Regions from separate parts of the Erwinia magellanica genome, predicted to be linked through region 1. Evidence: predicted binding sites of a transcription regulator. Region 1 holds the regulator's gene; each other region holds the start of a gene.

Evidence for each region. The regulator LexA, encoded in region 1, represses DNA repair genes until DNA is damaged. The targets are predictions, from matches to a motif close to TNCTGTATGTACATACAGNA.
Region 2: sulA (SOS-induced cell division inhibitor SulA) is a predicted target of LexA. The motif match lies at 6,841-6,860, and genes of this name have one in related genera.
Region 3: dinB (DNA polymerase IV) is a predicted target of LexA. The motif match lies at 8,047-8,066, and genes of this name have one in related genera.

What each region holds. Positions count from the first base shown of each region.
Region 1 is NZ_JBCHVC010000003.1:532,871-542,661, forward strand. Features, by position in the region: gene AAH450_RS14210 (conjugal transfer protein TraF) at 1-38, opposite strand, end outside; gene zur (zinc uptake transcriptional repressor Zur) at 515-1,030, shown strand; gene AAH450_RS14220 (CsbD family protein) at 1,383-1,592, opposite strand; gene dinF (MATE family efflux transporter DinF) at 1,833-3,155, opposite strand; gene lexA (transcriptional repressor LexA) at 3,258-3,866, opposite strand; gene AAH450_RS14235 (diacylglycerol kinase) at 3,983-4,342, opposite strand; gene plsB (glycerol-3-phosphate 1-O-acyltransferase PlsB) at 4,471-6,894, shown strand; gene ubiA (4-hydroxybenzoate octaprenyltransferase) at 7,023-7,889, opposite strand; gene ubiC (chorismate lyase) at 7,909-8,436, opposite strand; gene psiE (phosphate-starvation-inducible protein PsiE) at 8,566-8,964, opposite strand; gene AAH450_RS14260 (YjbH domain-containing protein) at 9,239-9,791, opposite strand, start outside.
Region 2 is NZ_JBCHVC010000002.1:758,194-767,984, reverse strand. Features, by position in the region: gene AAH450_RS10835 (YccT family protein) at 66-707, shown strand; gene AAH450_RS10830 (methylglyoxal synthase) at 790-1,248, shown strand; gene helD (DNA helicase IV) at 1,271-3,325, opposite strand; gene AAH450_RS10820 (YccF domain-containing protein) at 3,458-3,904, shown strand; gene yccS (YccS family putative transporter) at 3,909-6,044, shown strand; gene AAH450_RS10810 (TfoX/Sxy family DNA transformation protein) at 6,041-6,670, opposite strand; gene sulA (SOS-induced cell division inhibitor SulA) at 6,882-7,391, shown strand; gene ompA (porin OmpA) at 7,739-8,803, shown strand; gene matP (macrodomain Ter protein MatP) at 8,904-9,359, opposite strand; gene AAH450_RS10790 (Lon protease family protein) at 9,507-9,791, shown strand, end outside.
Region 3 is NZ_JBCHVC010000002.1:64,122-73,912, reverse strand. Features, by position in the region: gene proA (glutamate-5-semialdehyde dehydrogenase) at 1-334, opposite strand, end outside; gene proB (glutamate 5-kinase) at 345-1,448, opposite strand; gene ompC (porin OmpC) at 1,694-2,797, shown strand; gene crl (sigma factor-binding protein Crl) at 2,900-3,301, opposite strand; gene frsA (esterase FrsA) at 3,410-4,660, opposite strand; gene gpt (xanthine phosphoribosyltransferase) at 4,776-5,234, opposite strand; gene pepD (beta-Ala-His dipeptidase) at 5,486-6,943, shown strand; gene dinB (DNA polymerase IV) at 6,977-8,032, opposite strand; gene dpaA (peptidoglycan meso-diaminopimelic acid protein amidase) at 8,263-8,997, shown strand; gene AAH450_RS07335 (class II glutamine amidotransferase) at 8,968-9,735, opposite strand; gene lpcA (D-sedoheptulose 7-phosphate isomerase) at 9,778-9,791, opposite strand, start outside.

The sequences.
Region 1 (9,791 bases):
CGGGAAAAGCTGTTCAACTTACGGATTAATTTTACCATTTTTACTTGAGACCCATCCAGACAAAGAGGAAAACGCCGTTAAAAGCGTGAAGTTTTCTGCTGCCTGAATAATGGACATAGAGGCAGCGTTTCATTGCTGAGAAGTAAGTAACAATGGTGGGGCTTTTCGGCTTATTGCCGTTTTATTTATCTGTTAGCAGGCAGATTCATAAGCTGTCCGTAACGTTTTTTTTATCTTAAATGCACTATAACCGCCGTAACAAAGTACCGATTATCCGCACAGGCTGCAATTCACATTAATAAAGTTTTATGGATATTCTTTGGCACAGTTTACTGGCGCTCAATTCATTAACGGGCGTTAACAGGTTAGCTTTAGTGCAAATCTCTTTCAGTTCCAGCGTAAGTTCAATGATTTAGCGCCGTAAAACCTGGCTGAGAGAGGCGTGTTGCCTGAATTCGGCGTTTTGCGGTGGGCGTGATAACATAACAATCTGATCTGGCCTGAGGGGAAAGTTATGAGCATAAGCAGTCCTGAAAAAATCCTGTCGCAGGCGGAAACGATCTGCCAGCAACGTAATGTCAGGCTGACGCCTCAACGCCTGGAAGTGCTGCGCTTAATGAGCCAGCATCAGGGTGCGATCAGTGCTTATGACCTGCTGGACTTGCTGAGAGCATCAGAGCCTCAGGCCAAGCCGCCTACCATCTATCGCGCGCTCGATTTTCTGCTGGAGCAGGGTTTTGTCCACCGCGTGGAATCGACGAACAGCTATGTGGTTTGCCATCATTTCGAACAACCTTCACACACATCAGCCATGTTAATTTGCGACAGGTGTGGTTCCGTCGCGGAACAGCAGGCGGAAGGCGTGGAGAATATCCTGAAATCACTGGCACTAACTTCCGGATTCGCCCTGGCGCATAGCGTTATTGAAGCTCATGGTTTATGCCATACTTGCGTTGAAGTTGAAGCCTGTACCCATCAGGATGCGTGCCAGCACGATCATACCCCCGCCCCGAAGAAACGCGGGCGTTAAGAAGCATTAACGCTTAAAAGCGCGGGCTTCAGATGCGGAATAATAAAAATTTGCCGGGTCAGGAGCGCTGCCACAAGGCGGGCCTAAAGCAAAAGCGCTGGTTCTCTGTAACGCAGACTGGTTGCCCTGTGAAGTGACAAACTTACACTGAAAATTTGCTACAGAGCAGACAGGCTCAAATGGATGCTATACAGGGATTTTGCCGCGGAGGGATGGTGCCAGAAGAGTGAATTATCTATTTGAAGGGCGAGAGTAAACAAGGTGTCTGAAGGGATTAAGTGGCACAGTCCATGTGCCTGGGTAGGAGCATCGTCCTGAAACGCTAAATTCTTGTCAGAGAATTCTCTGGCTGTCAGAAACGGTGGTTATTATGGGTTTCCCATTCGCTGAGTTCTTTCTCAGCCTGGTCTTTACCATAACCGTAACGTTCCTGAATCTTGCCAACAAGCTGATCGCGTTTGCCTTCAACAACAGTCATGTCGTCATCGGTCAGCTTGCCCCATTTTTCTTTAAACTTACCTTTCAACTGTTTCCAGTTACCGCCGGCTTCGTCTTTATTCATCTTGTCTCTCCTCGACCTTAGGTTTACACAGCTTTAGGATTATCTTGTCAGCGAAACTGAGAGCAACAACATAAAACGCTGCTCAATCGCCTGACATACGATAATTATAGTAGAAGATTAGAATCTTGCTCTGTTTGGCAAAATTTTACGCCAGAATCAAAACCGATGCACAACGCGCCCTGTAAAAAGGCGTTGTAAATCAGCCATTAACGAAGCGGCAGAGGAGAGTAACAAATAATTTCACTGCGCGAACCAGCTGTTGTTTTGCCAGTGTCGACGCCAGATAAGCCAGAGCGTCAGCCCACGCAGCAGCAGGAATACCGTCACTGCAAGCCACAGCCCATGGTTGCCCAGCAGCGGAACGGTAAACAGCGTCAGGCCATACCCCGCAGCCGCAATCACCATACCATTACGCATTTCGCTGGCTCGCGTTGCACCGATAAACATACCATCAAGCAGATAGCACCAGACTCCGCAGAGGGGCAGCACGATCTGCCAGAACAGGTAACTGTCGGCCTGCTGTTGCAGGGACGGAATGGAGGTCAGCAAGGCGACTATCTGCGGCCCTGTAAGACCATAAATCAGGGAAAAAGCCAGCGCCACAAGCCCTGCCTGACGACAGGCGGCGCGCCAGACGGAGAGCAACTTCTCTGCGTTTTTGGCCCCAAAGGCCTCGCCAGAGCAGGCTTCAACGGCATAGGCAAAGCCATCCAGCGCATAGGCCGTAAATGTCAGGAACATAAGCAGCACCGCATTGACGGCGACAACTTCGCCCCCCAGCCGCGCCCCCAGAACCGTCAGTGAGGCGAAGCAGAGTTGCAGCAGCAGGGAGCGCAGCATAATGTCGCGATTGAGACGCAACAGCCGCCCGATGTTGCCCCGCCAGGCCGTTTTTAACACCGGCAGCGAAATACCGCGCAGCTTCAGCACGCGCCACACCATCACTAAACCGATAATCATGGTGACATATTCCGCTATGGCCGTCGCGGCAGCGGCACCCTGCACGCCCCATTTCAGGCCAATCACCAACCAGAGATCCAGCGCGATATTCACCACGTTCCCCACCACCAGCAGGATCACCGGCGCTCGCGCATACTGAACGCCCAGCAGCCAGCCAAGCAGCACCAGATTCGCCAGCGTGGCGGGTGCGCTGAGCCAGCGAATATTCATAAACAGGGCGGCCTGATGCAGCACCTCTTTGTCGCCCCCAACAAGGGAAAGCGCAAGATGCGTTAAGGGAGATTTCAGGAGAACAAACAGCAGGCCAGCGGCCACGGCTATCAGGAGGGGTTGCATCAGCGCACGAGCCAGAGCAGGTTTATCTCCGGCGCCAAAAGCTTGTGCCGTGAGGCCGGTAGTACTCATGCGTAAAAACAGCAGCAGCATAAAGAGAAAGCTGGTGGCCGTGGTGCCAACGGCTACGCCACCAAGATAGGCAGGCTTATCCAGATGGCCAACGACCGCCGTATCCACCAGCCCCAGTAGCGGCACGGTGATATTTGACAGGATCATTGGCAGCGCCAGCCGCCAGAGATGTTTATCCGAGGGGGAAAATAATCGCATTATCATCCACTGTGCGACTGGCTAATAAGCACTATCGCGGCACCAGGCCGGTGCCGCGATACCAATGACGCACCGCTCTGAGGGTGCGCCCGGCCCCGATCGTTAGAGCCAGTTACCGTTGCGGATCACGCCCACGGCCAGCCCTTCAATCGACAGCGTCTGCTGACGCAGGTCGACAACGATCGGTTGGAAATCGCTGTTTTCAGGGAGTAAATGCACAATATTTCCCTGTTTTTTAAGGCGTTTTACCGTGACCTCATCATCAATACGCGCCACCACTACCTGGCCGTTACGGACATCCTGAGTTTTATGCACGGCAAGCAGGTCGCCATCCATAATACCGATGTCTTTCATCGACATCCCGCTGACGCGCAGCAGGAAATCGGCACCGGGTTTAAACAGGCCCGGATCCACCTTGAAATGCCCTTCAATATGCTGCTCTGCCAGTAAAGGCTCCCCGGCAGCAACGCGCCCTATCAGCGGCAACCCTGTCTCATCTTCCATCATCAGGCGGATACCGCGTGATGCGCCAGAGACAATTTCAATCACGCCTTTACGCGCCAGCGCTTTGAGGTGCTCTTCAGCCGCATTAGGGGAACGGAAGCCGAGCTGCGCAGCAATTTCCGCCCGCGTCGGTGGCATGCCGGTCTGGTTAATGTGGTCGCGTATCAGGTCATAAACCTGCTGCTGCCTTGCCGTTAGTGCTTTCATCCCGCCCCCTGGTTGTTTATACAGTCGACTGTGAGTATATACAGGTATTTGCGCATTGAAAACCTAAACCTGCTTAAATAGCGGCGGTTCGCTAAAAACGGGAAAACATCCCGTAATTAACCCATTAACAGCATTACCCACACAAAAATAGCGAGTAATATCGTCAGCAGCACAGCAGCAGAGCCCATGTCCTTCGCGCGGCCAGACAACGGATGGAATTCACTGCCAATACGGTCCACCACCGCCTCCAGCGCACTATTGAGGATCTCTACGATGATGACCAGCACCACAGACCCTATCAGCAGCACTCGCGTAATGGCATCCACGTCGAGCCAGCAGGCGACGAGGGTGGCAATAACGGCAGCCACCGCCTCCTGCCGAAAAGCCGCCTCGTTTTGCCAGGCAGCGCGTATTCCTTTCCACGAGTAGCCAGCGGCTTTTATAATGCGGGTCAGTCCGGTGACGTTATTTGCCATAATGAGGGAACCCTTTGTGATGATTAACGTCAATGTCTGGGTGGCGCACAATTTGCAACACCACAGATCTCACTGGCGCTTTCTGGTATGCTTGCGGCGCTTTGCTAACAAGAGGCTTCATGTTGTCTATGTCAGGTTGGCGTAATTTATATTATAAACTATTGAATTTACCGGTTAAATTTCTGGTAAAGAGTAAAGCGATTCCTGCCGAGCCGGTCACTGAGCTGTCGCTCGACACATCGCGCCCTATTATGTATGTGCTGCCCTATGATTCAAAGGCCGATCTGCTGGCGCTGCGTGAACAGTGCCGCAAACAGGATCTCCCCGATCCGCTGGAGCCGCTTGAAATCGACGGAACGGTACTGCCTCGTCACGTCTTTATCCATGACGGGCCGCGTGTTTTCCCCTATTTCGTGCCAAACGTGGAGTCGGTGAAACTCTTCCATGAGTACCTGGATCTCCACCGCAGCAATCCTTTGCTGGATGTGCAGATGGTGCCGGTCTCGGTGATGTTTGGTCGGGCACCTGGCCGCGAAGTGCAGGGTGACGATCAACCCCATCTGCGCGTGCTGAATGGTGTACAGAAATTCTTTGCCGTGCTCTGGTTAGGCCGCGACAGCTTTGTGCGTTTTTCGCCTATGGTGTCGCTTCGCCGCATGGCTACCGAACACGGTACGGATAAAAGCATTGCGCAGAAGCTGGCAAGAGTGGCGAGAATGCACTTTGCCCGCCAGCGTCTGGCTGCGGTGGGTCCCCGTCTGCCCGTCCGTCAGGACCTTTTCAACAAGCTGTTGCAGTCGAAAGCCATTGCCAAAGCCGTAGAGGATGAGGCGCGCAGCAAGAAAATCTCCCACGAGAAAGCCCAGCAGAATGCCATTGAGCTGATGGAAGAGATTGCCGCGGATTTCTCCTATGAAGCGATTCGCCTGACGGACCGCATCATGGGCTGGACATGGAGCCGACTCTATCAGGGTATTAACGTCAACGGCGGTGAGCGTGTGCGTCAGCTGGCTCAGGACGGTCATGAGATCGTTTATGTGCCCTGCCACCGCAGCCATATGGATTACCTGCTGCTCTCTTATGTGCTCTATCACCAGGGTCTGGTGCCGCCGCACATCGCTGCCGGTATTAACCTGAACTTCTGGCCAGCTGGCCCGATTTTCCGCCGTCTGGGTGCCTTCTTTATCCGGCGTACCTTTAAAGGTAACAAGCTCTACTCCACCGTGTTCCGCGAATATTTGGGTGAACTGTTTACCCGTGGCTATTCGGTTGAATACTTTGTGGAGGGTGGCCGCTCACGTACCGGTCGTCTGCTGGACCCGAAAACCGGCACGCTGTCGATGACGATTCAGGCGATGCTGCGCGGTGGTAACCGTCCTATCACGCTGGTGCCGATCTATATCGGCTATGAGCATGTGATGGAGGTAGGCACTTACGCAAAAGAGCTGCGCGGTGCCACCAAAGAGAAAGAGGGCTTTATGTCGATGGTTCGCGGGCTGCGTAAGCTGCGTAATCTCGGCCAGGGCTACGTGAACTTTGGTGAGCCTTTGCCCCTGGTGGCTTATCTCAACAAGCATGTGCCGGAGTGGCGGGAAGCTATCGACCCGATTGAAGCACAGCGCCCGGCCTGGCTGACGCCAGCGGTCAATGATATTGCTCAGCGCGTAATGGTGAGCATTAACAATGCCGGGGCCGCGAACGCGATGAACCTTTGCGTGACGGCGCTGTTGGCCTCCCGCCAGCGCTCTCTGACGCGTGAGCAGCTTATCGGTCAGCTGACCTGTTATGTACAGCTGCTGCGCAACGTGCCCTACTCTTCAGACTCTACCGTGCCGGATATGACGCCGGAAGCGCTGCTTGATCACGCTCTGAGCATGAACAAGTTTGAAATTGAGCAGGATAATATTGGTGAAATCATCGTCCTGCCCCGCGAGCAGGCGGTGCTGATGACCTATTACCGCAACAACGTTCATCACATGCTGGTGATGCCGTCGCTGATAGCGGTGATCCTGATGCATTACCGTGAGGTGACGCGGGCCGAGCTGCTGCGCCAGATTAGCGTGATCTATCCCATGCTGAAAAGCGAGCTGTTCCTGCACTGGAATAAAGAAGATCTGCCAGCGGTGCTGGATTTGCTGGTGAGTGAGATGGCGCGTCAGGGGCTGTTGACAGCGGACGATCAGATGCTGCGTCTGAGTCCGGCTCGTTTCCCTACGCTACAGCTGCTGGCTGCGGGCGTGCGGGAGACGCTACAGCGCTACGCCATTACTTTCTCTATTCTCAGCGCCAACCCGTCGATTAACCGCGGGACGCTGGAAAAAGAGAGCCGGACCATGGCTCAGCGCCTGTCGGTACTGCATGGCATCAATGCGCCTGAATTCTTCGACAAAGCGGTCTTTTCATCGCTGGTGCTGACGCTGCGTGATGAAGGCTACATCAGTGATACCGGCGATGCACAGGTTGAGCAGACGCATAAGGTTTACCAGATGCTGGCTGATTTAATCACGCAGGAAGTGCGGATGACTATCGAGAGTGCGGGGCCGCACGAGTAAATTCCGAGGTCGTTAAAAAGGGTCGATGAGCAATCATCGACCCTTTTTTATGGCTGCTACGCTCACCGCCAGGCGGCAAGCTGATTCTGTCACCGTCAGCGGCCCCGCTTTTGCTGCCGGTCAGTCAGTCAAAGCCAGGCAGCCAGCGGAGAGGTGCTCAACGCAATACCGATAAACAGCACCAGCCCCACGTAATTATTGTTCAGAAAGGCTTTAAAGCAGGCATCACGTTCGCGGGCGGATATCAGCTTCTGCTGATGGATAAAGAGCGCGCCAGCCAGCAGGATTGACCAGTAAAAAGCCCCGCCAAGCTGCATCATCCAGCCAATCAGCGCCATCAGTGCCAGCGTCGTCAGCTGTAAAAGCGCCACGATAAGCTTATCGAAGCGACCAAACAGGATCGCCGTCGACTTCACGCCAATCTTCAAGTCGTCGTCTCTGTCCACCATCGCATACAGCGTGTCATAAGCCACTGTCCAGCAAATATTAGCGGCAAACAGCAGCCAGCAAACCAGCGGCACGGTTTCACTTACCGCTGCCCATCCCATAGGAATAGCCCAGCCAAACGCCGCGCCCAGCACCACCTGCGGCAGATGGGTATAGCGTTTCATAAACGGATAGACCCAGGCCAGCGCCAGCCCGCCAAAAGAGAGCCAGATGGTCATCGCATTCATGGTCAGCACCAGACAGAACGAGACCAGTACCAGCCCGGCAAACAAGAGTTTTGCCTCTCTGGAGGTCACCGCGCCGCTGGGTAAGGGACGGGCCTGGGTGCGCTTAACATGGCCGTCAATTTTACGGTCGGCGAAATCATTAACCACGCAGCCAGCGGCGCGCATAAAGAATACGCCAAGGGTGAACACAATCAGCACGTTAAGCGGCGGGATCGCTTTACCCGCCAGCCACAGCGCCCAAAAAGTGGGCCACAGCAGCAGCAGCGAGCCAATCGGCTTGTCGATGCGCATCAGACGGCTGTAGGCCTGGAATTTACTCACTGGAAGCCTTCTCTCCACGTTACGGGTTCCCTTTAGCCAACAGCGACTGATAAAGCGGTGCCGGCGGTAAAAACAGTTCGGTCAGCAACAGCGGCTTGCCGGAGAGACGCAGACGGGAACGCCGTCCCCATAACGCCTTATGCTGGCCCGGCTCGATAAAATCTCGCGTCAGCGTTGAAGAAGAAAAAAGATAACGTCCCAGCGGGCGGGTGCCCAGCTGTTGCAACATCTGCTCTGGCCCGATCAGGGTTGATTCAGGGACAATTGTCCGGCCAGCGAGCCAGGGCACGCCGTCGCCACACAGCAAAATTTCACGCAGCCAGTAGCGGGATTCCTGAGGGAGAAATTCCACCTCCTGCGCCGCATCCTCTGGCCCAATAAACCCTTCACGCACAATATTCACCGTCACTTTTTCACAGTGACGTTCAAAACGTTGCGTCATGGAATCTTCTTCCATCAACCAGTCCAGCAGCGGCCTGGTCAACAAGGGCGAGGAGGCAGGAAGCCACTCAAGGGCGCGCAATTGCGTCAGCGCGTTTTCAGCCATTCGGCTTCTCCGGGCAAAAAATTGGGTGCCATAGTGTAACGCAGAGGTTAAAGGAGAACACAGCATGAGAAGGGAAATTAATGCGAATTTTGCCGGGAGCGTTGCGCGCCCTTCAGGGCGCGCCGGAAATCATTCGCGCTTCAGGCGATTGCTGTTAGCCAGCCAGAGAGTCACCACCAGGATCAGAATAGCGACGGAATAGGCGAGCGTATCCAGCGGATTTTTATGATCAACAATGATCAGGCGAATAATGGCCGTGATACCGATATAAACGAAATAGCGCAGCGGGAAGTGATAGCCCGACTGAAAGTACTTCACGATCAGGGCAATAAATTCAAAGTAGAGGAAATAGATTACTATTCCATCGATCAATAAATAGGAAGAGGTCTGTTCGCCGGCGTTCAGCAACACGTTGGCGAGATGAAAGGTCTCCTTGCCTAAAAAAACGGCCAGAATGCAGGCCAGTCCTATCAGCCCAATATTCAGCAACATCTGTAATAACCAGGCGATACGCGTGGCGGTAATCATGGTGCTTCCTCTAAAATCATGGTTATTGGTCAGGTTAATCCTGATACGCACAATATGCTTTAGTGTGAGCCAGTTCACAAGTTTTGCTTAGCCACCGCCCCGCTTTCCGCAGCAGTCGCTGATAAAGCCGCCGCTTTTACTCAACAGCACCCGGTTCCCCATGCCTTTGCGCTCCGTGACAGGGGCTGACGCAGCAGGCAGTTCCAATAAAAAAGGGTGCACACTGTGCACCCTTTGCAAGCCCCATTCAGGCTTTTTGACCCGCCGCGTTTGGTTAGCGGAAATCGCGATCCCGGTCACTGGTCATATCATACAGCTGGTATTTACGACCCAGCATCTGCCCGCCATCACGCGTCAACGGCGTCCAGCTTACCTGCGCACGGCCACGCGTTGGCGAAGCAGTAAACAGATCCATTGGAATCGAGATATAGAAGCCTTTGGTGAAGTCTCCTTCGCCGTACTCTTCCGCCGAAACGTTGGTTTTGGTGGCGTAAGCGCCCACAATCACACCGCTGTCGAACTGGCGGGAGACATCAATGGTGGCCCCTTTATCTTCGGCCAGATACTGACCCACGCTGGCTTTCACCAGCACCTGGTTATTAAAGAAGGAAGGACGCCAGTAGGCTGTCAGATTACCGACTTTTGCTGTGTAGTCGGTAAACTGCATCATGTTGTCCCAGTCACGCTGTTTGACGTAGTTGGCATCGATGCCCACTGCCCAGTCAGAGTCCAGCGGACGGTAGATCACTTCGCCCCCGACGCCACCGTACATGGTTTCCAGATAGCCGCCATAGATCTGGCCGTAGAAGCCATTACCCAGGGCGTGC
Region 2 (9,791 bases), on a different contig from region 1:
TTCTGCAATACTGAAAGACTTTGATACACTCGTTGTTATCGCGTCCCTGCCCCTCTGGAGAAAGAATGAAGCTGCGTTTGGTCATTGCAGGCGTTATGGCTCTGCTGGTTGCGGCAACTGCCCAGGCAACCACGCTTAAGCTTGCCTCTGATATTGACCTGCTGGTGCTGGATGGCCGTAAAATTTCCGGTTCGTTACTGAAAGGTGCTGAAGGGCTGGAACTTGAACAGGGAGAGCATCAGCTGCTGTTTCGCGTCGAAAAAAGTCTGAATAAAGATGCGCAAAAGAGCATATCCTGGCGCTCCTCTCCCCTGATTGTTACTTTTACCACCCGCTCCAGAGCCATTACCATTACCCTTCCCCCGTTAACCACGGTTGCTCAGGGAAAAGCTTTTGATAAGCATCCTGAATTTCAGCTTCTGAATGAGCATGGTGCGGTGATTGAGAGTCAACAAGATCGCCTGCTGACCAATCCAGGAACCAATTACGAACAGGTAATGGTGATTTACAACCTGAAAGGCAACGTCGCTTCCGTGCCCCGCTTTGCTCAGCTGCATACCTCTGCTACCCCCTCCGGAAGTGACGGCCAGGATTTTGCCAGCGGCAACCTTCCGGGCAGCCGCATCCTGCAACTCTGGTATCAGCAGGTTGACTCCGCCACCCGTCAACGCTTTGTTATGTTAATGCGCGCGTTGCGTACCAGTTGATGTTCTCTCCCCTTTCAGCCTAAACTCGACGGGCTTTATCGGACAGTTCCCTATTGGTTTGTGGTGAAATCAGGAAGCAGGCATGGATCAAACAACTCGCAGGATTCAGGAAAAAAAACATATTGCGCTGGTGGCGCACGACCATTGCAAAACCTCGCTGATGCAGTGGGTCGATATCCATAAAGATGTGCTCCAGGCGCATACGCTTTACGCAACAGGCACTACCGGCAACCTGATTCAGCGCGCTACTGGCCTGCCTGTGACCGCCATGCTGAGCGGCCCTATGGGCGGCGACCAGCAGGTTGGTGCCCTGATATCAGAAGGCAAAATCGATGTGCTCTTCTTTTTCTGGGACCCATTAAACGCGGTTCCGCACGATCCGGATGTCAAAGCGCTGCTCCGGCTGGCTACCGTATGGAATATTCCTGTAGCCACCAACCGCGCAACGGCCGATTTCATTATCCATTCGCCGCTGTTCGCCGAGCCTGTCGATATTATTATTCCCGACTATCAACGCTACTTGCAGGAAAGACTGAAATAAGCGTGCGCCTGCACGCTCTTTTTCAGGGCTTTCGCAGAACCGGAACGCCCAGTTGCTTAATCTCCTCAACAAATCCTGACGGATCTTCTTTATCAAAGAGCAGCCAGACCTGCTGTTTAGCGCGGGTCATGGCGACATAGGCGAGCCTGCGCTCTTCAGCATCGGGGAAGGCTTCCGGCTGGGGCAACAAGGCCTGCTCCATCACCGATTCTCTTGCCGCCGCAGGAAAACCCTCTTTCCCCGCCTGTAGCCCCAGCAGCACCACATAATCCGCCTGCTGCCCTTTACTGGCATGGATGGTAGAGAAATCCAGCTTCAGTTTAGGCCAGCGCGTTTTGGCTTTTTCCAGCAGCGCCGGACGCAGATAATGGTATCGTGCCAGTAAAAGGACTCGCTCATCGGCTGTTGCATAGCCGCTGATTTTATTCAGCAGCGCCTCCAGTTGCGCTTCAGGAAGCAGTGAGATCGACTTTTTATTGCCTTTGCTCAGGCTGTTGAGCGGCTTTTTAAGCTGACAGGGGTTGCTCTGCACAAAGGTGTTAGCAATCTCACCAATGCGATCGTTAAAGCGATAGGTGGTGTCGAGTACGCAGCGGTCCCCTTCGCCGAAATAGTGATGAAATGCCGTGGTCAACGTCATATCTGCTCCGCTGAAGCGGTAAATTGCCTGCCAGTCATCCCCCACCGCAAACAGGGAGGTTTGTTTATTTTGCCTTCTCAGCGCACTCAGCAACAGCGCCCGTTGCGGAGAGATGTCCTGAAACTCATCCACTAAAATGTGCTTCCACGGACTGATAAAACGGCCTTTATCCAGAATATTTACCGCCTGATGGATCAGCCCGGAGAAATCTACCGCGCCTTCCTCTTTAAGCGCGTTTTTCCACGCTTTTAACAGCGGGGCCATTAATTTCACCCGTTTTGAGAAAAGCTCGCGCACCTCTTCGGGGGCAGACTCAATCATTGCGGCCTGGGCACCGCCATGCATACGCATCAGCCCCAGCCAGCGTTCAAGGCGACTGGCGAGGCGTTTGGCAAGGCGCTCATCTTGCCAGAAATCGCCTTCCCCAAGCTCCCATTCCAGCTCCTCTTTTAACCACTGACGCCAGCCGTTGGCCTGAGCTTTCTTCTCGCTGCATTGCTGACGCCAGGTCTCAATCAGCAGCTTATGCCGCAGCGAAGTATCCGTTTCCAGTTTACTGACTGAAGGCGCTCTGTTGCTGCCCTGCTGGATAATGTGTAAAGCCAGTGAGTGGAAGGTGCGGGCCTGGATGCCCTCACTGTTCAGTCGCTGCTCAATGCGCTCATTCATCTCTTCTGCCGCCTGACGGCCAAATGCCAGCAGCAGGATCTGCTCGGGCGCCGCCTGATTACGCAGCAGTAACCAGCCTGCCCGTGCCACCAGCACCGACGTTTTACCGCTGCCGGCACCCGCAAGCACCAGTACCGCCTCTTCGCCATTGACCACGGCGGTGGCCTGAGATCTGTTTAACGGGGACGTTTCAATCGTGTTGAAGAAGTCAGCATAGTGGGCCACCATTTTTTCTGACCACGCCCTGTTACGTTTCTGCCGCTGAGCATCACTGCTCTCCAGCCAGGACAAACAGTAGCGGTAGGCCTCACGACAGTTTGCAAAATCATCCAGCCGTTCGACGGGCAGAGGCAAAGCGGAGAATGCTTCCAGGATCTCGCTACGCCATTCAGCTATATCGCGCCGCTTAAGCCACCGATCCTGCCCTTCGCTCTCTTTTAACCTGACAACCTGCTGCGCCAGTACTCCGGCGGAGATCTGGCTCATCTCCTCGCTCCACTGCTGCCAGGCCTGATTCAGGTAGTGATAAAAACGCTGCGTTTCCTGCCATTCGGTACCATGCAGCCGCACCACTTTTTCTTCCGGCAGGGCAAACTCCAGCTCGCCCCAGACCATGCCACGTTTGCATTTGATGGCTAAGAGCTGATTAAACGGGATGAGATATTCATGCTTTTCACCACTCACCTCGACGCCTGCCGTCAGCAGCCGCACCCGGTTATAGGGATGTTGCGCCAGATGCTTACCTAACGACGTTGCTTTCAGTTCCATGTCCTGCCTCAGGCTGCGGTTGTCTTTACTGCTGTAGTTTACCGGGCTGGAGTGTACCGCTCCAGACTTAAAACGCGCTACAATCAACGCATTGTATTATTGAGTTCCGCGCACTGTAAGGGAAGCGAACCTATGCGTACCGTTTTAAATATTCTGAATTTTGTTTTGGGTGGATTTTTAACGACCTTATCCTGGCTCTTTGCCACGCTGGTCAGCATCATCTTTATCTTCACCCTGCCGTTAACCCGCTCCTGTTGGGAGATCACAAAACTCTCTTTGCTCCCTTATGGCAACGAAGCGGTGCATGTGAATGAGCTGGAGCCAGGCAAAAAAAGCGTGCTGATGAACTCTGGTGGAACAGTGCTGAATATCATCTGGGTCATTTTCTTTGGCTGGTGGCTGTGCGTGATGCATATCATGACCGGCATTGCGCAGTGCATCACGATTATTGGCATCCCGGTCGGCATCGCCAATTTCAAAATTGCCGCGATTGCCCTCTGGCCCGTGGGTCGCCGCGTAGTAAGCGTTGAAGTGGCGCAAGCCGCACGCGAAGCAAACGCCCGCAGCAGGTATAACTGAGTTGATGGTATCGTTGAGTTCCAGCCTGCGGCGCTATGCCTATAATAGCGCTCTGCTCTACAACCTGCGCATCTTTATTGCGCTGTTGGGGAGTGCGGGTGTGCCCTGGTGGCTGGGGCAAATTACCTGGACCATTCCCCTGACTCTGGGGGTAGTGGCGGCGGCGCTGGCTGACCTTGACGATCGCCTCAGCGGCAGATTACGCAATCTGTTGATCACCCTGGTCTGCTTCTGTATCGCTTCTGTCTCTGTTGAGTTGCTTTCGCCTTATCCCTGGCTTTTTATCGTGGGCCTGGCTGTTTCCACCTGGGGCTTTATTCTGTTAGGGGCGCTGGGGCAGCGCTATGCCACTATCGCCTTCGGCGCGCTGCTGATCGCCATCTATACGCTGTTGGGGCTGGGTTTGTTCCCGCAATGGTATCTGCAACCCTCGCTCCTGCTGGCAGGTGCCATCTGGTATAACCTGCTTACCCTGACCGGCCATGTGATCTTTCCCGTACGCCCTTTACAGGAAAACATTGCGCGCAGTTTTGAGGGGCTGGCTCTCTATCTGGAGGCGAAAGCAGGCCTGTTCGACCCCGATACAGAGGAGAATGACAACGCCTCGCTGATTGAGGTCGCCATGGCTAACAGTAAGCTGGTTGCGACACTTAATCAGACAAAAATCTCTATACAGTCCCGGTTAAGAGGCGACCGAGGGCAGCGAAGCACTCGTCGGACACTGCACTACTACTTTGTTGCCCAGGATATTCACGAACGTGCCAGCTCATCCCACGTGCAGTACCACGCACTGCGTCAGGAGTATCGTTACAGTGATATCCTTTTCCGTTTTCAACGGCTGCTCACGCTTCAGGCCAGGGCGTGTCAGCAGCTGGCAAACTGCATTCTTTTGCGAGAAACCTATCAGCATAACAGCCGGTTTGAGCGCGCTTTTGTCCATTTAAATGCGGCGATGGAGAGACTTTCTGCCGCCAGACCAGGCAGCAGCGAAGTCAAAGCGATGCACTATCTGTTGAATAACCTTAAGGCGATTGATGCGCAACTGGCGACCATCGAGTCTGAACAGATCCTGGAAAATAATATGGAAAGTCACGATCAGACTCTTTCCAGCGAGGGGCTGACCGGCTGGTCTGATATCCGCTTACGCTTCAGCAGGCATTTGTCGCCCGAATCTCCGCTGTTCCGCCACGCTGTACGCATGTCGCTGTTGCTCTGTGCAGGTTATGGGTTTATTCAGTTAACCGGGCTGGAACATGGCTACTGGATTTTGCTAACCAGCCTGTTTGTCTGCCAGCCCAACTACAACGCAACAAAACGCCGCCTGGCACTGCGTATCGCCGGGACGGTAGCGGGTATTATGCTTGGCCTTCCCCTGCTCTGGCTGGTTCCCTCCGTTGAAGGACAGCTGATTTTAATTGTCATCAGTGGCGTGCTGTTTTTCGCTTTCAGGCAATCGCAATACGCGCATGCAACCATGTTTATCACCCTGCTGGTACTATTCTGCTTTAATCTGCTGGGTGAAGGTTTTGAGATTGCCCTGCCGCGTATTATCGATACGCTTCTGGGCTGTGGCATCGCCTGGCTCGCCGTCGCCTTTATCTGGCCTGACTGGCGATTCCGGCGGCTCTCCTCGGTTGCAGAACGGACGCTGAATGCTAACTGCCGCTATCTTGACGCTATTCTGGTGCAATATCATCAGGGCAAGGACAATCGTCTTGACTACCGGGTTGCGCGTCGTGATGCACATAATGGCGATGCTGAGCTGGCCTCCGTGGTTTCTAATATCTCTGCCGAAAAAAATGCCTCGGCAAGCTTAAAGGAAGCCGCTTTTCGCCTTATGTGTCTGAACCACTCCTTTCTCAGCTATATCTCCGCGCTGGGAGCACATCGCGAGAAAATAACGCGGCCTTCTATGCTGCAATTAATGGATGATGCGGTTTGTTACGTTGATGATGTACTGCATATTGATGTGACAGATGAAACTAAGGCAAAACGATTGCTGGCCAATCTTTCTGAACGTTTAGCGGCAACAGAAGCCGACCCGGAAACGAAAGAACCTCTGGTATTGCAACAGGTCGGCCTGTTAATAGCGCTTTTACCGGAAATTGCTCATTTGAAAAAAAAGGTGCTGGCAGCTTAGGTTTTACGGGGCTTATTTTGCGTCTGGTAGCGCATCGTTTCGTTGTACCAGACGCGTAACTCTTCCTTGATAGCCACCGGCAGCGCTTCGTAATGCAATCCTTGTATAGCGCCGTGCAAGGCATAGAGAATATTTACGCCCAAATTTCTGTTCATGGCATACAGCTTGAGCCAGCAGCGTTTAGCCCCCTGCTCTTTGAGCATTTCAACGGTAGAAATCCCGGCTCGTCTGAGTTGCACTTCCAGTTTCAGGCTGAGATTGGGAAGATCTTTGAGCCTGCGGATTTTATTTTGTGTGGCCCTCTCCCTGGCAGCCCCCTGTAAACATTTTTGCGAAAGCGCAATCAGCTCTTCAGGCTTCTGCCATAACGGCTCATCTACCCGATAGTATTCAAGCTCAACGGGGATCCCTCGTTTAGTGAACAGCAGGGGCTTCATGTTGTGTTCAATAATATAGGGTCTGACTTCCTCACAAGCCCGCAGATAGAGTTCCCCTTCACTGACAAGGGCAAAGACTACGCTCTGGACCGACAGGCTGTATCCGCCAAACTGACTGCGGCTACTGATCTCTCCCAATGCTGAGAGCTGCTGTTTCGCGCTGGCAATTTTACTTTTTGAATCTCGCATATTTTGACCTTTCCTTGTAAATTATCCTGATAAATCCTTCATTTAGGAAATAAAAAAATAAGCAATCACCGTTACAAGTTCAATGAATAAATCCCCCTGCGCCGCTCTGCGTTAATATTTTGCGAGACGTTTCCAGGAAAAATAAGATTGATCTTTGGTCAGCTGCGATATACTGTATATTCATACAGTAACCCCTGAGAGCGAAGCCATTATGCAAACGCATTCCCTGAAATCTTCTTCTGTTAAGGCGGGCCGTCGTCAGGCCGTGGATTGTGCGTCAGCACAGCCGGGTTCCATGACAGGATTAATCAGTGAGCTGATTTATAGCGAGGATCAGCCTGGTATGACGCAGGTGTTGTTACTGCCACTGCTACAGCAGTTAGGTATGCAGTCGCGCTGGCAGCTCTGGTTGACTCCGCAGCAGAAATTAAGCCGTGAATGGCTGATTCAGTCTGGCCTGCCGCTGGATAAAGTGATGCAAATCCATCAGCCAGGTGCTATTACTACGGTTGAAGCGATGATTAAAGCTTTGCAGACGGGCAATTACAGCGTGGTATTAGGCTGGTTACCGGAAGATATTTCTCTGGCCGACCGGCAAAGGCTTCAAGCCGCCGCTGAGATCGGACAGGCTTTAGGATTGATTATGCGTCCGGATCGGATCATCAGCGCCTCCTCCAGACCGTTTCGCGGGCTAAAAATTCACTCTACTTTGTATCATTAAGTAAAAATAAGATTTTTCTCATGAGAAAATTCTCCTGATGCCCGGATAACCCTCTGATTATGCTATGAGCCTGCGGGACAATGGCTTAGCGTCATTTTTACCCCCCCAATTTCAGACGTAACCTGGCTGAAGATGTGTAAATTTGTGTACGAAACGCTGTTTTTTTGCTGACCTCCATCACATCATACTTGTAAGTTTGCTGGTACGTTGTAGACTTTACGTCGCCAGGGTGCTCAATAATCTCCCTTTTTTGGATGAGTCATAATCGAGCGTCATAACCCGGCGAAGGATTAATCAAAGAGCTAATTAAAGCTCATTGCCTATTTGGATGATAACGAGGCGCAAAAATGAAAAAGACAGCTATCGCAATTGCAGTGGCACTGGCTGGCTTCGCTACCGTAGCGCAGGCCGCTCCTAAAGATGACACTTGGTATACCGGTGCAAAACTGGGTTGGTCTCAGTACCATGACACTGGTTACTACGGTAACAATTATGTCAACAACGACGGCCCAACCCACGAAAGCCAGCTTGGTGCTGGTGCGTTCGGTGGCTATCAGGCTAATCAGTACCTGGGCTTCGAACTGGGTTATGACTGGCTGGGTCGTATGCCTAACAAAGGCAACAACGTAAACGGCGCATTCAAAGCACAGGGCGTTCAGCTGGCTGCTAAACTGAGCTACCCAATTGCTGACGATCTGGACATCTACACTCGTCTGGGCGGCATGGTATGGCGTGCAGACTCAACGCAGAACAACAACGGTACTCGTATCAGCGATCACGACACCGGCGTTTCTCCACTGGCAGCAGTGGGCGTTGAATATGCTCTGACTCAGAACTGGGCTACCCGTCTGGACTACCAGTGGGTTAACAACATCGGTGATGCACAGACCGTTGGTGCTCGTCCAGATAACGCCATGCTGAGCCTGGGCCTTTCCTACCGTTTCGGTCAGGACGAAGCTGCTCCAGCACCAGCGCCAGCGCCAGCACCTGCGCCAGTTGTTGAAACCAAGCGTTTCACTCTGAAATCAGACGTTCTGTTCACCTTCAACAAAGCTTCTCTGAAGCCAGAAGGTCAGCAGGCTCTGGATCAGCTGTACACCCAGCTGAGCTCCCTGGATCCTAAAGATGGTTCTGTAGTTGTTATGGGTTACACCGACCGTATCGGTTCTGACCAGTACAACCAGAAACTGTCTGAGAAACGTGCTCAGTCCGTAGTTGACTACCTCGTTTCTAAAGGCATCCCTTCTAACAAGATCTCTGCACGCGGTATGGGCGAAACTAACCCAGTTACCGGCAACACCTGTGACAGCGTGAAAGGCCGTAATGCCCTGATCGATTGCCTGGCACCGGATCGTCGCGTAGAAATCGAAGTTAAAGGCATCAAAGACGTTGTAACTCAGCCACAGGGCTAAGTTCTCTTTGATGAAAAAACCCCGCTAAGGCGGGGTTTTTTTATGGCTGTTGCCCGCCACAGCAAGCTGTGAAAGTGGGTCTGACAATCTTAATAGCGTCTTACTCGGGTTTACCCAAAATAGCTTCTAAATCCTGCTTAAGAGAAGACATCTGGTTAGCGTATTTCTCTTTACGCTCCGCATCTTCTATCAGCTGAACAATAGTTTCAGAAAGCGTGCTGTTACGGCGCTGTGCCAGGCCGGCGAGTCTCTGCCACACCAGATATTCCAAATCGATAGATTTTTTACGCGTGTGCTGATGTTCAGCATTAAAGTGGCGCTTGCGGCGGGCACGAATAGTTTGCTTCATGCGATTTTCAAGGGCTGGATTAATATGCTGCACAATCCAGGCAAGCACATCTACCGGTCTGTTTTCCATTGCCAGCAGTTCATCAACCGCAACCTGAGCAGCGCTGAATTCCAGATAGCGCGTGATCGCTTCGCCCTCCCGATGTTTTTTCACCAGGTATTTCCATTTCCAACCGCTTTCAAGATTTTCGAGTTGTTGATATTTCATCGGAATCTCATGCTGATTTCGTGACGCGTTTAGAATAACAGCTTTTATTCACCCTGCCGTAAAGAAAACGGGCAAACGCCACATTCTGCGACTGAACCCAGGCTGATATGCATCTCTACGGTGCTTAACAGGCTGAAATCTTGTATAATGCCGCTTTTACTCCATCAGAAAAATACGATAACTTTGACCAACAATCGACTTGAATGGCGCGCCCTACAGCCCGATACAGAGAGTGTCCTGCCTCTTTGCCTGCCGACATCTGAAGAGGACTCAAGCTGCTTTGATGCCGTACAGGCGCGCCTGTTTAACGGCCTGAGCCTGCTCCTGCAAACGCCCGCTAAAATACCGTTGATGTTGATTAAAACTGCTGAAAACGTTGAATATCAGGCTTTACTGCAAAGTGTCCTGACTGAACTCTCCGAAGAGGATGAG
Region 3 (9,791 bases), on a different contig from region 1:
GCGGCACGCGGCGGCGTTCGATACGCAGCCCGTTATCCAGCAGGCCGCCATCCATCACCACGCCAACCGGATCGGCCAGGCGGCAGACCTGGCGCACATCGTCAGCAATGCTTTTCAGCCTGGCGGGATTGAGCATCAGCCGGTCCATCAGCGCTTCGCTCATGCCGCTCTGGCGCGCCCCGGCCAGATCCAGCTCGTTTGCCGCCAGGATCTCTGCGCTCTGCGCTTCAAGGCGATCGGCAATGGTCATCAGAACCTGATTTTTTTGCGCGGTGGAGAGCACCGACAGCTGATAAGAGGCCGCTTTGGCCGCTTTACCCATTTCTTCCAGCATCTGTTGCTCCTTAACTGACGATCATATCGTCACGGTGAACCGCAACCGGGCCATATTCATAGCCCAGGATATCGCTGATTTGCTGGGAGTGGTGTCCCGCAATCATCCGCATTGCATCACTGTTATAACGGCTTACGCCGTGCGCCACATCGCGCCCCTGGAGACTGCGGATGCGGATAACTTCACCGCGTGAAAAGTTGCCGCTGATCTCACGGATGCCTTTTGGCAGCAGTGAACTGCCGCGCTCAAGAATGGCAGAGAGTGCACCATCATCCACGGTAAGTTCCCCCGCAGGCGGCGCGCCGAAGATCCAGCGTTTACGATTTTCCAGTGGCGTCTGCAACGCGTGGAAACGTGTGCCCACCGGCTGGCTGTTGATAACATCACCGATCACGCCTGCACGGCTTCCGGCGGCAATAATCGTATCTATGCCGGCACGGCACGCTACGTCGGCCGCCTGGAGTTTGGTCGCCATTCCACCGGTGCCCAGACCGGACACGCTGTCGCCCGCCAGGGCGCGCAGCGCATCATCGATGCTGTGAACGTTGTTAATCAGCTGCGCTTCTGGGTTATTACGCGGATCGGCGGTAAACAGGCCGGGCTGATCGGTCAGCAGCAGCAGCTTATCTGCCCCGGCGAGGATCGCGGCCAGTGCCGAGAGGTTATCGTTATCGCCCACTTTGATTTCCGCTGTGGCCACCGCATCGTTCTCATTAATCACCGGTACGATGTGGTTGTCCAGCAGCGCACGCAGCGTATCGCGGGCATTCAGGAAGCGCTCGCGGTCCTCCAGGTCAGCGCGCGTCAGCAGCATCTGGCCGATGTGTATGCCGTAAATAGAGAACAGCTGTTCCCAGAGCTGAATCAACCGGCTCTGCCCCACCGCAGCCAGCAGCTGCTTTGAGGCGATGGTGGGCGGCAGTTCCGGGTAGCCAAGATGCTCACGCCCGGCGGCCATGGCGCCAGAGGTGACAATCACAATTCGGTGGCCTGCCGCATGCTGCTGCGCGCACTGACGCACCAGCTCGACAATATGTGCCCGGTTCAGCCGACGCGATCCGCCGGTTAATACGCTGGTCCCCAGTTTCACTACCAGGGTCTGGCTGCTGCTCATTATTTCCTGCCATTACAAAAAAATAAGGTCGAACTGACTTTTTAACAGGTGTGGTGCTGGAAGCCAACAGGACGGGGCGTAAAAGGGGGAAAAACCGCTGACAGTCGGGTAGCCCAAAAGTTCGGCAATAACAAAAAATGTATAGGAATGTAATAAAATTTTAATGTTCGCGGGGTAAAACGTTGCTGCCTCAGGAGAAGTCTGAAGGCCAAAAAAAAATTTACTCATTCGGGATTGATAGCAAAATGAAGAAAAGCGCACTGGCCATTTTAACCGCCGTACTGGCTCTCTCCACCGCTGCTCAGGCCGCAGAAGTTTACAACAAAGACGGCAACAAGCTGGATCTGTACGGTAAAATTAAAGGCCTGCATTATTTCAGCGATAATGATGGCAGCAACGGCGACAAGTCTTATATGCGTATGGGCTTTAAGGGTCAGACGCAGATTAACGACATGATGACTGGTTACGGTCAGTGGGAATATCAGTTCAATACCAATAACAGTGAAGGCAGCGATGCGAATACCGGCAACAAAACCCGTCTGGGCTTTGCTGGTCTGCGATTCGGCGACTACGGCTCAATCGACTATGGTCGTAACTACGGCGTCCTGTACGATGTGGAAGCCTGGACCGATATGTTCCCGGAGTTCGGCGGTGACGGTACAGCGCGCAGCGATAACTTTATGACCCAGCGTACTACTGGCGTGGCGACCTACCGTAACACTAACTTCTTTGGTCTGGTTGAGGGTCTGAAGTTTGCTTTACAGTATCAGGGTAAAAACGATGACAGTACCGGTCGTACAACAACCTCCAGAGGCAACGGCGACGGCTACGGTATGTCAGCGGTTTATGCCCTGGCCGATACTGGCGTAAGCATCAGCGGCGCCTATACCAGCTCAGATCGTACCAACGCGCAGCAGGCTCAGGCTTACGGCACGGGCGATAAAGCGGATTCATGGGGTGCAGGTCTGAAATATGATGCCAACAGTGTTTACCTGGCGGCTGTCTATACTGAAACGCGCAATATGACCCCAATCAGCGGCACCTCTACGGTTGACGGCACGACGGTGGCAGGCGCGGCGAATAAAGCGCAGAACATTGAGCTGGTTGCGCAGTATCAGTTTGATTTCGGTCTGCGTCCTTCCATCGGCTACGTGCAGACCAAAGGTAAAGACATTGAAGGGCTGGGAGATGTGGACCTGGTTAAATACATCGATGTGGGTGCGACTTACTACTTCAATAAAAACATGAACACCTATGTTGATTACAAAATCAATCAGCTGGACGACGACAATAAACTCAGCCTGAACAACGATGATGTTGTAGCGGTTGGCCTGGTTTATCAGTTCTGATCTCTCCCCTTTCCCGCACTGGGGTAGTTTTACCCTGGTTATCTCGCTGAAAAAGCTGAAAAAAAGGCTGGCATTGCCAGCCTTTTCACGGATTATTCAGCTTCAGGCGGTCAGCTTGACCGGCTCATCATTGAAACCGGCAGCGGGTTTCAGCCCCAGCTTCATCTCTTCCAGCAGCGCTTTCAGCCGCACATGGAAGTTGCGCAAGGTCTCTTCAAGCCGTTCATTATTCTCTTTTCCTTTGACTGTCGACGGCTTCCAGTTGCCCTCTTTATCGAACAGTCCAAAGTGGTATTCGTAGGTGAAGTGGTCGCTCTGTGCTTCCAGCTCCATCCACCAGCCCCAAAACTCGCGCAGCTCAGGTGAGGGTTTAACGTTGACGCAAACGGCCAGGCAGTCAAAGAAAAAACGCTCCTCTTCACATTTCGCTTCGCGAATATAGGGACCCAGCGATCCAAAGCGCTTCATTAAGCGGCTTTTAGGATGCCCACTTGGTAACGTCATCATCTACTCTCCTGTAATGCGCCTGTTAATCAATCCACTAACCCGCCCGATTCAGGCGATCGGCGGGTTGAGTCTGCTTGTTATAGCAAAGGTTTGAATTATAGCAACTCATCGCGTTAACCGCTTCGCTAACCAGTCGACAATATCACGTAACGCTTTATCAAAGTTGTGCATAGCGGGTGAGAGCGCTATCGGCAGCAGTTTCCCATCTGCGGAGGAGTTAACAATAAGCTTTGACTCCTCTTCCGGGCTGAAGGGATCGTTTGGCCAGTAGCCGGAAAGCATCGGCGTTGGGCAGCGACGCCCCAGCAACCCCTGTAACTTAAGGGAGTAACGGTTCAGTTCGACCCGCAGCGCAGAGTCGGAGGCGGTAGCCATGCCTAAACGGCTGGCCATCACATCCATATACATTTCCGGTACGCGATCCTGAAGCGTTTTATCGCACAGCAGGGTATGAACCACCGGCCCCAGGCAGGCTACCGCTTTCAGGCGCGGCGACTCCAGATAGGCGAGCCGTACCGCCACGTTTGCGCCGAAGCGAAAACCAAATGCGCCAACGCGGGTATGGTCTACCCAGGGCACATTCTCTAAGTGACGCAGCACCTGCTGATGCAGAAAACTGGCGTCCTGCGTGAGAGTCCACTTCGCTGAAAAACCAACCGACGGCATATCAATTGTCAGCATAGCAATGCCGCGCGGGGCCAGATAATCGTGGAACAGTCGGTAATGGTCGGTTTGCAGCGAATCCAGGCTGCCGCACAGCAGCACGGTCGGATAGGGGGCGCTGACGCCTGGCGGCATATGCAGGAAGCCAAAAATCGGGCTGCCGCCGGGAACAGGGAACTCCAGCTCTTTTAACTCACCGGAGAGCCGCGACGTAGCCTCTTCATAGGCACGATTTGCCAGCAGCTGTGCCTGTTCCGCCAGCTCATCCCCTTTCAGATGGGGATAGCCCGCCACACCATAGAGGTTAGCGGCATGGAGCCAGCACTGTCCGGCCTCCTCTGGGGTAGCGACTTCGCCCGCTTTCTGCTGCCAGTGGGCAGCCTGCTTTGACCACTCATAAATCCAGTTTCCGCCCCGGTAGCCGATTACCGTATCCAGAAGGTTGTCGTCAGTATGCTCTACCCGGCTGTTAGCTATACGGGCCAGCACTTCACTGATCTCTTGCAGGGGCAATCCCCGCCAGGTCCACAGCAGCCGGTTGATCATGCGATACCAGCCCGCGTGGCTCTCCCCCTCCAGCGCCGAATGGATCGGCAGCGGCTTATGGCGATGAAGACGGCGAACTAATGATGAGGTTTCAGGATGCTTAAAGCGAGGTTTGAACAGCTCCTCACTCAGATTCTTTGGTGACATGGCGTGACGTTCCTCCAGCACAGGGCGTGGGATGAGTCTATCGCAGCCTGTAGCAGTGCGCTAACCGTAAAAAAAAACGCCCGGCAGAACCGGGCGTTACTTTGATGCGCGTCAATCAGCCTTTCACCAGCGGCGGAATATAGACCACGCCCATATCCCACGGCTGTTCAATCCAGGTATTCTGTGGGATATCCACCACGTAGTCATCTACCAGCGGGCGACCGGCAGGTTTGGCAAAAATAGTCACGAAGTGGGCTTTTGGATACATCTCGCGGATCGCCTGCGCGGTCCCGCCAGTATCTACCAGATCATCAATCACGATAAAACCTTCACCGTCGCCTTCTGCACGCTTCAGCACTTTCATTTCACGCTGATTGTCGTGGTCGTAGCTGGAGATGCATACGGTATCGACATGGCGGATGCAAAGCTCACGAGCCAGCAGAGAAGCAGGGACCAGGCCACCGCGGCTGACCGCGATAATGCCTTTCCACTGATCGGCAGGAAGCAGGCGCTGGGCCAGTTTACGGGCATGAATTTGCAGCATGTCCCAGGTGACGACGTATTTTTCACTCATAAAAGGAGTCCCGACCAATGGTGTTGGCTTAAAAATGTACAATGGGAGAGGTTGCGCGGAATTATAGAGATCTGAGCGGCTAAAAACCAGCGCCGGGCGGCTTTTTTCCTTGTGTGAAGTAAGCAACACCGCGGAAACGATGATATTCTTTGCCCATCGCGTCAGAGAGTCTGACGGGAGTCATCCACTTGCTCAATATGCTCGCTATTGGCAGCGCTGCTGGCCGATGGTGTTGGCACAGGAGATTTATCGTGTCTGAATTATCTCAACTCTCCCCTCAGCCTCTGTGGGATATCTTTGCCAAAATCTGCTCTATTCCCCACCCTTCTTATCATGAAGAGGCGCTGGCAGAACACATTCTGTCCTGGGCCAGAGAGCAGGGTTTCGCCACTGATCGTGATGCCGTGGGCAATATTCTGATCCGCAAACCCGCCACGCCGGGCCTGGAAAATCTCAAGCCGGTAGCGCTACAGGCGCACCTGGATATGGTGCCGCAGAAAAACAACGACACGGTGCATGACTTCACAAAAGATCCTATCCAGCCGTGGGTTGATGGCGAATGGGTAAAAGCGCGTGGCACCACGCTGGGCGCGGATAACGGGATTGGCATGGCCTCGGCGCTGGCGGTACTGGCTGATAAAAACGTGGAGCATGGCCCGCTGGAAGTGCTGCTGACCATGACCGAAGAAACCGGCATGGTGGGAGCCTTTGGGCTGCAACCCAACTGGTTGCAGGCCGAAATTCTGATCAACACCGACTCGGAAGAGGAAGGTGAAATTTATATGGGCTGCGCAGGTGGGATTGATTTCACTACCACGCTGGCCGTCAGCCGTGAAGCGGTGCCGGCGGGCTATGAGCCGCTGAAACTGACCCTCAAGGGGCTGAAAGGCGGCCATTCCGGCTGTGATATTCACGTCGGTCTGGGCAATGCGAATAAACTGCTGGCTCGCTTCCTGTTTGCCCACGCAAAAGCGCTTGATTTGCGACTGGTCGATTTCACCGGCGGTACGCTGCGTAACGCCATCCCGCGTGAGGCCATTGCCACGCTGGCGGTTCCTGCGGACAAAGTGGATGAGCTGAAAAGCCTGGCACTGGGCTATCTGGAAACGCTGAAGGCTGAACTGAGCCTGAAAGAGAAAAATATCAACGTCGTGATTGAAAACGTGGCGGCTGGCGGCCAGGCGCTGACGGCGCAAAGCCGCGATGCGTTTATTGCGCTGCTGAACAGCACGCCAAACGGCGTAATCCGCAATTCAGACGTGATGAAAGGCGTGGTTGAAACTTCGCTGAACCTGGGCGTGGTTTCGCTGAAGGAAGAAGAAGCGCATATCAACTGCCTGATCCGCTCTTTGATCGACAGCGGTAAAGAGTACGTGGTGGAAATGCTGACTGCGCTGGGCGACCTGGCCGGTGCCACCACCGTGGCGAAAGGCAGCTATCCGGGCTGGCAGCCCGATGCCTCTTCACCGGTTATGGCCCTGGTGGGTGAAACCTACAAAAAACTGTTTGGCAAAACGCCGAACATTCAGGTGATCCATGCGGGTCTGGAGTGCGGTCTGTTCAAAAAACCTTATCCTGAAATGGATATGGTTTCTATTGGCCCGACCATTACCGGCCCCCACTCGCCGGACGAGCAGGTGCACATTGCAAGCGTTGGCCTCTACTGGCAATTGCTGACGGCCCTGCTGAAAGCGATTCCTGCTAAGTAAATGGCAGCGGGGCGGAAAATTTTCCGCCCCGATTCAGAGCAGCAGTAACAGCTGCCGCTCCAGCTGAGGGTCCAGCAGGGTAACGTGCAGCCCCACCAGCCTGACGCCCCGCTCTGCCCGCCGCTCATCCCAGGTTTTTTTCGCCACCGCTATCAAATCATCCTTATCCAGCTCCTGCCAGACATGCTCCTGGGTGGTTTGCTGGAAATCGTCGAACTTGAGTTTTACCCCCTGACGAGCAATCTGCCGGTCGGGTTTGATTTTGATGAGCCTGCGCTCCAGCTCCTCATAAAGCCTGTCGATAACCTCCAGACAAGCTTCCCAGCTGTGAATATCTTCAGAGAGCGTACGCTCCACGCCCAGGGATTTCCGCAGCCGCTCCGTTATCACTTCCCGCTCATCAATGCCGTTGCTGCGTTCCCAGATTACGCGGCCAAACTTGCCAAAACGCTTTAACAGGGCTGCCAGATCGGTTTTCTGCACGTCCGCACAGGTCTTTAACCCCATCTCCTCCAGCTTTTTCGCGGTGACTTTTCCTACTCCTGGGATCTTCGACAGCGGCAGCGTCACCAGAAACCCGGAGAGCGCATCGGGAGTGATCACAAACTGCCCGTCGGGTTTGTTTAAGTCAGAGGCGATTTTGGCCACAAACTTGATGGGAGCTATCCCGGCAGAGGCGGTGAGGTTCAGCTCGCGCGCAATGGTCTGGCGGATTTCGCGGGCGATAAGCGTTGCCGACCCGTGGCAATGCGGGCTATCGGTAACGTCCAGATAGGCTTCATCCAGCGAAAGCGGTTCAATCAGTGAGGTATAGCGCGAGAAGATTTCACGAATATGCTGGCTGGCTTCTTTGTAGGCTTCAAAGCGGCCGGGGATCACCCGCAGATGGGGACAGAGCTTCAGCGCCATTGCGGTGGACATAGCGCTGTGTACGCCAAATTTGCGGGCGGGATAATTCGCCGTGCTGATCACCCCGCGCTTTAAATGACTGCCGCCAATGGCAAGGGGGATATCACGCAGGCTGGGATCGTCGCGCATCTCCACGGCGGCGAAAAAGCAGTCCATATCAACGTGTATGATCTTACGCATATCCCCCCCAGATGCACTGGATAAGTATACAGTCAATCAGGATGATTTCAACTTGCGTTTAGTGCCGCAAAGCGCAGCGGCAGGGGAATTTTATTTATTGTTTTCTCCTGTGCTCTCTTGATAAAAAAATAGACAATGCTAATGTGGCGCTGCGATAGCGGAATTCTCCGATATTGCAAGTAACAGCGCCTGCGGGCGTAGCATCCACCCCTCTTTTCAAGGGAACCAGAATGGGCAAAATCGCACTGTTGTTTGCGATGTTTTTACTGCCAGCCGTAGCCATCGCCAGCGTACCCGTCACACCGGTCACGCCGCTCGCCCCGGTAAGCAAAGAGTTAAAGAAACAGTTACTCGGCACCCCCGTTTATATTCAGATCTTTAAAGAAGAACGTACGCTTGAGCTGTATGGCAAAATTGGTAACGACTACCGTCTGCTCAACAGCTATCGCATTTGTAATTTCTCGGGCGGCTTAGGCCCAAAACGTCGTCAGGGTGATTTTAAAAGTCCGGAAGGTTTTTACAGCGTAGGCCTTTCCCAGCTAAAGCCGGACAGCCGTTTCTACCGCGCGATTAACGTTGGCTTCCCCAACGAATACGATCGTCAGCAGGGTTATGAGGGGAAATACCTGATGATCCACGGCAGCTGCGTCTCTATTGGCTGCTATGCGATGACCGATGCTAACATCGACGATATTTATCACTATGTGGAAGCGGCGCTGCGTAACGGCCAGCCGCGTGTTGAAGTCAGCATTTACCCGTTCCGCATGACGGACAGCAACTTACAGCGCCATCGTAACTCTGTCTATTACAGCTTCTGGCAGCAGTTGCAGCCGGGCTATGCACAGTTTGTGCAGAATCGCCTGCCGCCCTCCGTCAGCGTCAATGCTGGTCGCTACGTGCTGAACGGGCCGCTGCTCAGCACGCCGGGTTCAGGTTCAGCGCTCGCGCTCACCGAGACAAAATAGCGCCCAGTCGCCTGGCTCAATCTTGTGCCAGGTTTCATTGCCCGTCAGGGGCTGAGTGGCGATCACCGTGACCACGTCGTTTGGCGTGGTCTGCTTCTGAAAATCAATTTCCACGTCCTGATCCAGCAGTGTCGCTTTGCCAAACGGCGCGCGTCGGGTTATCCAGAACAGATTGGTGGAACAGAAGGCCATCAGATAGCGCCCATCTGACAGCAGCATGTTGAATACCCCTTTTTCCCTCAGCTCCCCCGCCAGCTCTGCAATATAGCGAAACACCGCAGGCCAGTTGCCCGGCGTGCGCGGATAGCGCGTGGTCAGCTTGTGCAGTAACCAGCAAAACGCCTGCTCGCTGTCCGTCTCCCCAACCGGCCTGAACTGCCCGGTATCCAGCCCACGATAGCCTTTAAGCTGGCCATTATGCGCATAGGTCCAGTTACGTCCCCAGACCTCACGGGTAAACGGATGGGTATTTTCCAGCGACACTTCACCCCGGTTAGCCTGGCGGATATGGGCCACTACCGAGCAGGACTTGATCGGGTATTCCTGCACCAGACGGGCGATTGGCGAGTTAAAGCTGGGCCTGGGATCTTTAAAAGTACGGCACCCTTTTCCTTCATAGAAGGTAATGCCCCAGCCATCTTTGTGCGGCCCCGTCCCTCCCCCGCGCTGTACCAGGCCGGTAAAGCTAAAGCAGATATCCGTTGGCACATTCGCGCTCATCCCGAGCAGTTCGCACATAGAAAACCCTCACGTAGCGGCCAGCGGCGCTGGCCTGAATGCTTACTCAGCCATCT